Regions from separate parts of the Paenarthrobacter sp. TAF1 genome, predicted to be linked through region 1. Evidence: riboswitches for the same ligand, from Rfam matches in the RefSeq annotation. Region 1 holds a riboswitch; each other region holds the start of a gene.

Evidence for each region. A riboswitch is a leader RNA that binds a small molecule or an ion and turns the genes downstream of it on or off. The one in region 1 is predicted to bind cyclic di-AMP.
Region 2: another riboswitch for cyclic di-AMP. It lies ahead of AB4Y81_RS16070 (hypothetical protein); the one in region 1 lies ahead of AB4Y81_RS17850 (C40 family peptidase).
Region 3: another riboswitch for cyclic di-AMP. It lies ahead of AB4Y81_RS21265 (NlpC/P60 family protein); the one in region 1 lies ahead of AB4Y81_RS17850 (C40 family peptidase).

What each region holds. Positions count from the first base shown of each region.
Region 1 is NZ_JBFRDO010000017.1:41,752-45,017, reverse strand. Features, by position in the region: gene AB4Y81_RS17860 (metal-dependent transcriptional regulator) at 1-263, shown strand, start outside; cyclic di-AMP (ydaO/yuaA leader) riboswitch at 459-699, shown strand; gene AB4Y81_RS17855 (M23 family metallopeptidase) at 704-1,540, shown strand; cyclic di-AMP (ydaO/yuaA leader) riboswitch at 1,686-1,847, shown strand; gene AB4Y81_RS17850 (C40 family peptidase) at 1,909-2,583, shown strand; gene AB4Y81_RS17845 (NlpC/P60 family protein) at 2,678-3,266, shown strand, end outside.
Region 2 is NZ_JBFRDO010000013.1:71,530-74,795, reverse strand. Features, by position in the region: gene AB4Y81_RS16085 (DUF6480 family protein) at 1-237, shown strand, start outside; gene AB4Y81_RS16080 (ATP-dependent DNA ligase) at 253-1,317, opposite strand; gene AB4Y81_RS16075 (hypothetical protein) at 1,364-1,594, shown strand; cyclic di-AMP (ydaO/yuaA leader) riboswitch at 1,723-1,873, shown strand; gene AB4Y81_RS16070 (hypothetical protein) at 1,889-3,103, shown strand.
Region 3 is NZ_JBFRDO010000035.1:9,160-12,425, reverse strand. Features, by position in the region: gene AB4Y81_RS21275 (NCS2 family permease) at 1-1,038, opposite strand, end outside; gene AB4Y81_RS21270 (copper resistance CopC family protein) at 1,153-1,785, shown strand; cyclic di-AMP (ydaO/yuaA leader) riboswitch at 1,960-2,127, shown strand; gene AB4Y81_RS21265 (NlpC/P60 family protein) at 2,131-2,922, shown strand; gene AB4Y81_RS21260 (FAD-binding protein) at 3,027-3,266, opposite strand, start outside.

The sequences.
Region 1 (3,266 bases):
AGTTCCCCCGGATCGACGTGAACCTCCTGCAGGCCATGGACGGCTACGCCTCCGACTCCCGGGTGGTTGTCACGCGGCTGGCCGAGCCCATCCAGGTGGAGCCGGAACTGCTCACCCAGTTGGATGAGGGTGGAATCCGGCCCGGGGCGCCGGTCTCCCTCGAGCGCGTGGGCGAATACATCTCCGTCCGGGTGCCCGGCATCGAAGGAGCCTTGGAGCTCCCGCCTGAAGTTGCAGCGCACGTCTTCGTGTCCCTCAACTGACAGTCTTCCGGTCCGACAACCCTCCCGGCAGTGTCAAACCTCACTTTGAGGGGCTTTGGCGCGCGTGTGACCTGCGGTTTTTCGAAATTGATGATAAGGGCCCGCCGCCGCAGGCGTCTTTCTGTTGATAACGAATTTATTACCAAGGGCCTTAATCCCCTATAGTTATCTACTAGCGCTGATACCAAAGCGTTACCTGATCCGGAGCCGAGCTCTGCCAGCGGATCGGGTGAACCATCACCACTGGCAGAGGCGGGGGAACCACAAGCGGCTGTCTAAAGAAGCAGCCTTGGGGTGAAGTCCGCAGCAGAAGTGCCCATTGATGCAAGTCCCTCCTTGGATACCTGTGTGCCGTGAGCGCTTCGTGCGGACCGGGTCTTTGAACTCTCTGACCCGAATCCGACAGCTAACTTCGCAGGCTTTTCAGAGAGGAACAGAGTTTGACATCGCAGAACGTCAGGGGCCGCCGCCGTGCGTCCGGCCCCGCTACTGAGCTGCGGCCAGCCCGCGTCGTAACGGAGATCCGGCCCCGCGACACCGAACGCCAGGTGCGCCGCCGTAAGAGCCCGTTGCGCCAGGTTGCCGACTTCGCCGCAGCAAGTGGCGTCGGGCAGAAGGCCGGAGTTGCGCTTGCCGCCACCGGACTTGCCCTGACTGTCGGCCTGCCGGCCACCAGCCCCGTCATGGCCACCTCGGAATCGGGACAGTCCGAATCTGCCCTGGCCGTTGGCGGCACTGTGGGAAGCCAGCCCGAGGTTTCCGCGGCAGCATCAGCCAAAATCGACTTCAGCCGCGCAGCTGTAGCCACCGCTGCGGACCCTGACGGAAAACTGAAGCAACTGCTCAGCGCCCAGTCGGCCGGCAGCATCCAGCGTGCTTCTTCCGTGGGCACCCTCGGCAGCCCCCTCGACACGCTCACCACCGCTTCCCCCTTCGGTTACCGCGTCAGCCCCCTCACGGGCGGCACCGGCGACTTCCACCGCGGCCAGGACTTCGTGGCCCAATGCGGAACTGCCGTGCATGCAGCTGCAGCAGGCAAAGTGACTTTTGCCGGGTGGCACGAGTACGGCGGAGGCAACCGCGTGGTTGTGGATCACGGCAACGGCCTGGAGACCACGTACAACCACCTGTCGTCCTTCAACGTCCAGGTGGGCCAGACGGTCAACCGCGGGGACACCGTAGCCCTGAGCGGCACCACAGGCGCCTCCACCGGCTGCCACCTCCACTTCGAAGTACAGGTCAACGGCGAGGTCGTTGACCCCATGGGCTGGCTCTAAGCCAGTTGATGGTGCTCTCTCGCATTGATGACAGGCCTCGTGACCTGAATGTGACATTCGCTTTCAATTGTTATAACCTTCAGAGCGCATCGGCTTTTTAGGGGGCCGGTGCACTTGAGTGGATTGCCTAGCTCTGCCACCACTCAAGGTCCGTTCGCAAAATCGTCTGGCAGGGGCGGGGGAACCACTTCTGGTCTTCGAATGAAGGCCTTGGGGTTAAGTCGCAAAGTTTCCCAGTGAAGCAGCGCGGCCGGATGACTCCCATCCGAATCCGACAGCTCACCTCGCAGGCATTGGGAGAGGCTACCTACGTGTCATCACGCACTACCCCTGCGCGCCATCGCGCTGAATCGGTTCGTTCGAACCCGTTGAACACTCTTTCGAAGGCTGTTTCCTCGAACGCCGGTACCGTTGGCCGCCAGGCCGCCGTGCTGGCAGCAGCCTCAGGCCTCGTCCTTACTGTCGGGTTGCCGGCTCACGCCGCTGACACCGACGTCTCCACCTCGGAAGTCTCCAGCACCCAGCAGCTGGCTGCCACCGCAGTGGTCACTGCAGAGCCAACTGCCACCGTCTCCTTCGAGAGCCCCGTCGTGGCCACCAAGGAAGCCCCCAAGGTTGTCCAGCGTGCGGCCCTGGTCACAGAGCGCACGGCGGATGAAGCTACTGCAGTCACTGCCCAGTCCTCCGAAGCCAAGGAGTCCGCCTCCAGCGCGGCAGCATCCGGGCTCGCAGCGATTGCCTACACAGGAATCGGCTCGCCTTACGTATGGGGCGGCACTACTCCGAGCGGCTGGGACTGCTCCGGCTTCACCCAGTGGGTCTACGCCCAGGCCGGCATCAGCATCCCCCGCGTCAACGCCTGGACGGCCATGAAGCCCACCAGCGCCCCCCAGCCCGGTGACCTGGTCATGCAGAACGGCGGTGCGCACGTAGGCATCTACGTCGGCAACGGCATGATGATCAGTGCTTTGAACCCGGGCCAGGGAACCCTGCTGCACTCCGTGGCCTCCACCGGCACGTCTTCGTTCTTCACCCTCCGCTAGAAACAACCCGATTCGGGGCCGGCTGACGTACCCCTGCCAGCTGACCCACTACCCACAGGTACCCCAACTGCCTGCGGATACGAAAGAGAAAACAATGACCAGTGCACACAAAGTTGCACGGCACCGCGCTGAGGCCCCCAAGACCAGCTCGCTTGCCGTCATCGCAAAGGCCGTCACCGTCAACGCCGGTGGCGTCGGCCGCCAGGCAGCAGTCATCGCCGCAGCTTCAGGCTTGGTGCTGACCAGCGGTATCGCTGCCAATGCTGCTGAGACGAATGTCGACCGCGAATCGACGTCGACGTCCGCCCTCGATGTCCAGTCTGTTGCCCAGGCCACCATCGCTGCGGACTCCACGGTTGCCATCTCTTACGAGCGTCCCGTGGTCACCACCGTGGAAGCTCCGGCTCCCGTGGTTGAAGAGGCTCCGGCAAAGGTTGAGGCCAAGGCATCGACCAAGTCCACCGCCACCGCGGCTCCGGCCACGAACGCCTCAGTGGCCGTCAGCACTGCCACCCCTGCACCCGCTGCTCCGGCTGCGTCCAGCGGACTCGGCGCAGCAATTGCTGCCGCCGCGTACGCCCAGCTCGGTGTCACGCAGGACTGCACCATGCTGGTCACCAACTCCCTGGCAGCAGTGGGAATCCACTTCCACGACTGGCCCGCCGGTTACCTGTCGCTTGGCC
Region 2 (3,266 bases), on a different contig from region 1:
CCCCGTACCTTCGGCGTGAGCGGCGCCAGTGGACCCATCGACACTACCGCCGACGCGGACAGCATCCACGAAGATCCCGACATGCGCCAGGACGAGGACGACGACCCCGCTTCCTCGGCCAATCCCGACCCCCTGGATGGAAACGTCACAGGCCTCGAGCCAGGCGGCGGCGTGCCCCCGGGAGAAACCCCGCCCGCCGAAGGCAGCATGAGCAGCGACCAAGGGCACGAGGAGTAGTTCCCCGCCGGGCCACTACGGCAGGCTCAGGATCTCCCCAAGGTCGTACTCCGCAGGCTCTTCCAGCTGCGAGTACGTGCAACTTTCAGGAGTCCGGTCCGGCCGCCACCGACGGAACTGCGTCGTGTGGCGGAACCGGTCACCCTCCATGTAGTCGTAGGCCACCTCGATCACCAGTTCGGGGCGCAGCGGCACAAAGGAGAAGTCCTTTCCAGCGCTCCACCTGCTCTGCGCCCCGGGCATCCGTGACCCCCCGGGCGAATCGTCCTGCTTGGCCCACTCGCCCCACGGATGGTCGCCGAGTTCCACTTGGTAGGGCTCAAGCTCCGCCACCAACGCCTCCCGCTTTGCCATGGAGAATGACGCCACGACGCCGACGTGATGAAGCCGGCCTGAGTCGTCGTAGAGCCCCAGAAGCATCGACCCCACAACTTTCGCGGTCTTGTGCCAACGGAACCCGGCCACCACGCAATCGGCTGTCCGCTCATGCTTCGTCTTGAACATCACCCGCTTGTTCGGCTGGTAGGTGCCGTCGAGCGGTTTCGACAGCACGCCGTCGAGGCCTGCTCCCTCAAGCTGCACGAACCATTTCTTGGCGCGCCCCAGGTCCGTCACCGCAGGCGTTACGTACACAGGAGGCCGGGCGTCGGCGAGGGCCTTCTCCAAGGCCGCGCGCCGCTCGGCGAAGGGCCGGCCGGTCAGATCCTCGTCGCCGAGGGCAAGCAGGTCGAACGCCACCAGGGACGCCGGCGTCTTCTCCGCAAGCATCCGAACCCGGCTGTCCGCGGGATGGATTCGCTGCTGCAGCACCTCGAACTCAAGCCTGTTGCCCTGGATCAGGATGATCTCGCCGTCTACAACGCACTTGTCCGGAAGGTTCTTCTTCAGCGCTTCCACCAGCTCCGGGAAGTAGCGGGTCATGGGCTTCTCGTTGCGGCTGCCCAGGACGATGTCGTCCCCGTCCTTGAAGACGATGGTCCGGAAACCGTCCCATTTGGGCTCGTAATGCCCAACGTCGGGGATGTTCGGGACGGACTTGGCGAGCATGGGCGAAACGGGCGGCATCACTGGTAGGTCCATAGCTCATGTCTACCGGCCAGTACGTGCCCAAGGCTAGTGTTGGCGGATGGACATCTTGGCCGTGTTGGCAGCAGTGCTCGGAGTTCCCGCGCTCATGGGCGCGCTTTGGTACTGGATTGCGCGGGAGAACAAGCGCGGCGTCCGGCGGGCCGCAGCAGGCGGCATGCTGGGGATCGCAGACGAAGTCTTCCGCCCTGCCACACATCAAGCCCACCAGGTCCGGAAAATCGAACACGAACTCCCCGCCCCCGCACCGGCCCCGAAGCCTAAGCGGTAGCACCCTCCCGCGGGGGCAGAACTACCGCCCGTTACATTAATGTGACTTTACTTTCCGCCTCCTGTACGGTCGTAGGGCGACCCGATCTCCGCTGGGCCGCTTCTGGATTGACGCCGGGCTCTGCCGCAATCCAGGATCCGCCAGACTCGCGGCAGAGACGGGGGACCCACAGTTTCCCGGGCTTGTTTTCTCTGCAAGCCCTTGGGGTGAAGCCGCCACGCGCGGCCGGACGGCCTCGTCCGAACCCGACAGCTAACCTCGCAGGCGTTGAGAGGCACAACCATGTCCCCAACCATGGATAACCCACGCCGCGCGCAACTCGAGCGCGAGCGCACCAAGCCAACCGGACGCCGTCGGGCCCAACCCAGCGGATCCCCGGAACCAGCCACGACGGCGATCCCCACCCAAGCAGAACCCGCCACGACGGCGATCCCCACCGTAACGGCACCCACTCCGGCATCATCTGCTACGGCTGCGCCCACCACACGGGCTGCGGCCCGGGCCGCTGAGCGTGAGCGTGCGGCAAGGGCTGTGATCGCCCCTGCCGAGCCGAAGGCAGCCCCTGCGCTTCCGGAGCCGGCAACCGCAGGCCCGGAGCCGGCAACCGCAGCGATTCCGGTAGTCGAAGCCGCGCGGGCCGCAGCTCCGGCATCCACCACACCAGGGCCTCCCACGTCAGCCATTCCCGTGGTTGCCGCCCGCAAGGCAGCCACCCGCGGGGAAGCCACAGCCGAAGCGGCTGCCCCGGCCCCGGCGGCATCCCGCAAGACACCTCCGCCGGTAACGGCATCAACCCTCGGCACCACCTCCTCATTTGGCCGCGAACCCCAAGCTGTTCTGCGGAAAGCCGCGTCGGTGAAACACATGAGCCAGCGCATGGCAGTGGTTGCCGGAGCGCTGGGCCTGGTACTGACTGCGGGAACCGTCGGGCAGGCACTGGAGCTTCCGTTCTTCGGTCAGGAAAGTCCGGCCCAGGAAGCCAACGGCGGCCAGGGTGGCGAGGACCGCCAACCGGGCTCGGCAGCCCCTGCGCCCCGGGCTTCCTACACCACAGCGTCCTCCCCGTCGTCGTCGGGTCAATCGTCATCCGAAGCAGGCCAACCGGCCACGGTACCGGAGGCGACGGTACCGGAAGCGCCTGTGGCGGTTTCGCCGTCGTCGGTTCCTTCACCGCACGTTTCCCTGGCAGCCCCTGTCTGGGTCCCCTCGGCGTCTGCCCCGGCAGTCGCAGCGCCGTCCCCCGTAGCCGGCACTCCGGCTCCGACCCAACCTGCGCCGGCGCCCGGCGACGTGCCCTCGGACACGATCACGACGCCGCCGGCAACACCGACGCCCACCACGACGCCGACGCCGACCACCACTCCCACGCCGACCCCGACGCCAACACCGACGGGAACGCAAACGGCAAAGCCCCGGCCCACCGGCAAGCCCACCGCAGGCACGTCGCCTCAGCCGCAGGCGTCCACCTTGGAATCGCTCCTTGACGCCGCACAGAAGGCACTGCAGTGAGCACGCGGTTGCCCCGCACCAACGTGCACACCGGCTGGCACGGGCGGTACTGCAACAGCAGCCGCACGGCAACGTTCCGGCGCCGTTTGGGCCGCTGGAGTTGCCAGCGGCTGAGGCGCTCCTGACGCGTTCCCCCGTGAACGGCCAGGCAAGCGCATCGGCA
Region 3 (3,266 bases), on a different contig from region 1:
AACGAAGATCTGGTTGGAGGAAACCGAGGCCCCGCCGCCGACGATGGCACCAAGGGCGTCCACCTGCAGCACGCGGTCAACGTTCGGGATGTTGCCGTCCTTGTCCACCGTTCCGGCCTCATTGGCCAGGCCCACCATGGTGCCCATGGCGTCGAAGAAGATGCTCAGCAGGATCACGAATGCCAGCAGCGCCGCGGCGATGAAGCCGAGGTGTTCGAAGGCCCCGAAGGGGTTGGCCTTGCCGATCAGGGAGAGGTCCGGAGCGCCCCACTCCGACAAAGTGGGGGCCACCAGGGACCAGCCGCGGGGGTTGACGTTCTTGCCATCGAAGCTGGGGCCGATGTGGAGGGTGAACTCGAGGATCGCAGCCAGCGCAGTGGAGACCACGATGCCGATCAGGATCGCACCACGGACCTTGCGGACCACCAGGGCGATGGTCAGGATCAAACCGACGGCAAACACCAGAGTGGGCCAGCCCATGAGCTTCCCGTCAACACCGAGTCCCAGCGGAACCGTCGTGCCCGCAGCGTCCGGGATGCGCCGGACGAAACCGGCGTTCACCAGGCCGATCAGGGCAATGAACAAGCCGATGCCCACCACGATCGCCGTCTTCAACGCCTCCGGCACAGCCTTGAAAACCGCGGTGCGGAAGCCGGTGAGCACCAGGATGAGCATCGTGACGCCGGAGAGGACAACAAGGCCCATCATGTCGGGCCAGGTCAGCTGCGGGTGCGAGGCCACGGTAACGGCGACGAACGCATTCACGCCCAGCCCGGTGGCCACAGCGAAGGGGTGCTTGGCCCAGGCGCCCATGAGGATGGTCAGGATGCCGGCGACGAACGCCGTGGTGGCTGCGACCGCGGTGAAGCCCAGGGAAGCTCCGCTGGAGTCTGCCCCCGAGAGGATCAGCGGGTTCAGCACAACGATGTAGCTCATGGCGAAGAATGTCGCGAAGCCGCCACGGATTTCCCTTGAGTACGTGGAGCCACGTTCGGAAATCTTGAAATAGCGGTCCACTGCAGAACCTTGTTTAAGCATGAAGGTCTCCGGGTATTGGGGGGAGTGTGCTCTCAAATCCTATGCCGTTGAATGTGGGAGCTTCGGACCATTCCCCTAGTCTGTAAGGAAGCCAACACTAGGAGAAACCGCCCCATGCGTACCATCCGCCCGCTTCTGGCCGCCGTCGTCGCCGCCCTTGCCCTCGCGTCTGCCCTGCTGTTTTCCGCGGCTCCGGCGTCCGCGCACGACGTCGCGGAATCCACAGCGCCGGCGAACGGTGCAACCGTGGCTGAAGTGCCGGCGTCGGTCTCCATTACGTTCAACAACCGGCCGCTGGCCATCGGATCGGGCGTCTCCGTAACCTCAGGCGGCGAGAACTGGGCAGACGGGCCGGTCGAGATCATCGACAGCCAGGCCGTGCAGAAGCTCCGGGCCGGCGCGCCGGCGGGGGAGTACACGGTGGTGTGGCGCGTTGTCAGCTCCGATTCGCACCCCATTGAGGGCACCTTCAAGTTCACGGCCACAGCGGGAAGCACGACGGCGGCAAGCGGCTCGGCGGCACCTTCGGCGTCCGCTTCGGCCACCTCGGGAACGGTGCCGTCCGCGGGTACGGCGCCTCCGGGAACAGCCAGCAGTTCGCCCGCGGCAGATGCGTCCCAGCCATTCCCCTGGAGCATTGTTGTCATTGCGGTTGTTGCGGTTGCGCTCGTGATCTTCCTCGCCGTTACAGCCCGCAGGAAACTTGCCGGATCGGACGACGAAAACCGCCCGGAAGCCGCAGAATAGCGGGCTTTTCTACGTAGCTGCGAATATCTCGGTTCGGTTACCGCGACACGCCAAAGCCGCAGTCCTCGTTACTTAAATGTGACTTCGACGGGATCATCGCGTACGGTAGTACCTGTGCCTGTTCCACGTAGCGGGCACTTCCGGCCTGATTGCCTAGCTCTGCCGCAGTCCGGAATCCGTTCGCAGACAAACCTACGGCAGAGACGGGGAACCCATTTTGGGCCGCTTTCGAGCGTGCCTTGGGGTGAAGTCACGAAGCTTCCGCTGAACAGCGGGGGATAGTGGCCGGGTGACTCCCATCCGAATCCGACAGCTAACCTCGCAGGCATCGGGAGAGGCTCTTTCATGTCTTCACGCATTCTTCGCGGCCGTCGTAAGGCGGACAGCGTACGTCCTAATCCGTTCATCTCCATCTCCAAGGCAGTTGCGAGCAACGCTTCCGGCGCTGGCCGCCAGGCAGCTGTTATCGCAGCAGCTTCCGGACTCGTTCTGACCGGCTCTGTCGCTGCACACGCTGCAGAGGCTCCGGTCCAGCGCGATGCCAGCCCCGCCACGGTCGCCGAGACCGCTTCCGAGGCCCCCACCAAGGTTGTTACCGCTCTTTCTACGGCTACCATCAACTTCGAGCGTCCGGCTGTTGCTTCCGTTGCAGCTCCGGTCATCGAAAAGCCGGCTCCTGTAGTTGAAGCCCCCGCTGCCAAGCCGGCTGCCGTTACCGCTGCCGCAGCTGCGGCTCCCGTAGCTGCCCAGGCTGCAGTTGCAGCTCCGGCCGCTGTTGCACCTGCTGCTGCTCCTGTAGCTGCTGCTCCCGCTGCCGGCGGCGTCAACGCTGCCATGGTTGCCTCGGCTTACGCCCAGATCGGCATCATGCAGGACTGCACCGCCATGGTTGAGCGGGCCCTCGGTTCCGCCGGCATTCCGGTTGGCGACCTCGCCCCCATGCAGTTCATGAACTACGGCAAGGTTGTCAGCGACCCGCAGCCGGGCGACATGATCGTCCAGTCCGGCCACGTCGCCATCTACATCGGCAACGGCCAGGCAATCAGCGGTGGAATCAACGGCAATCAGACGGGCATCCACCCGATCAGCTGGTTGACCGCTACTGGTCCCATCACGTACGTACGCGCTGGCGCATAAGCCTCACGCTTCAACGCAAAGGCCGGTGTCTCCGAAGATCATCTTCGAGGACACCGGCCTTTGGCGTTTAAACTTCGTGTTGCGGCTGCCGTGAATGATGCCGGCTAGGCGATGGCGATACCCGGGCCGCCCGGGAGCGCCACTTTGGTGGAGATTGCCTGGCCCACTGCCTTGGCTTGCCGCAGGACTTCCTTGGGGCTGGGCGTAATGAGCTCGCCCACGCCCACCAGGTGCATTCCCACTGCCCGCATCGCGGAGACCAGGTTCTGCCCGACGGCGATTCCAAGTTCGGCCAGCATGCGGCGCAGCTGGCTCTGGGCGCAGCGTGTGACCACAATATGGTC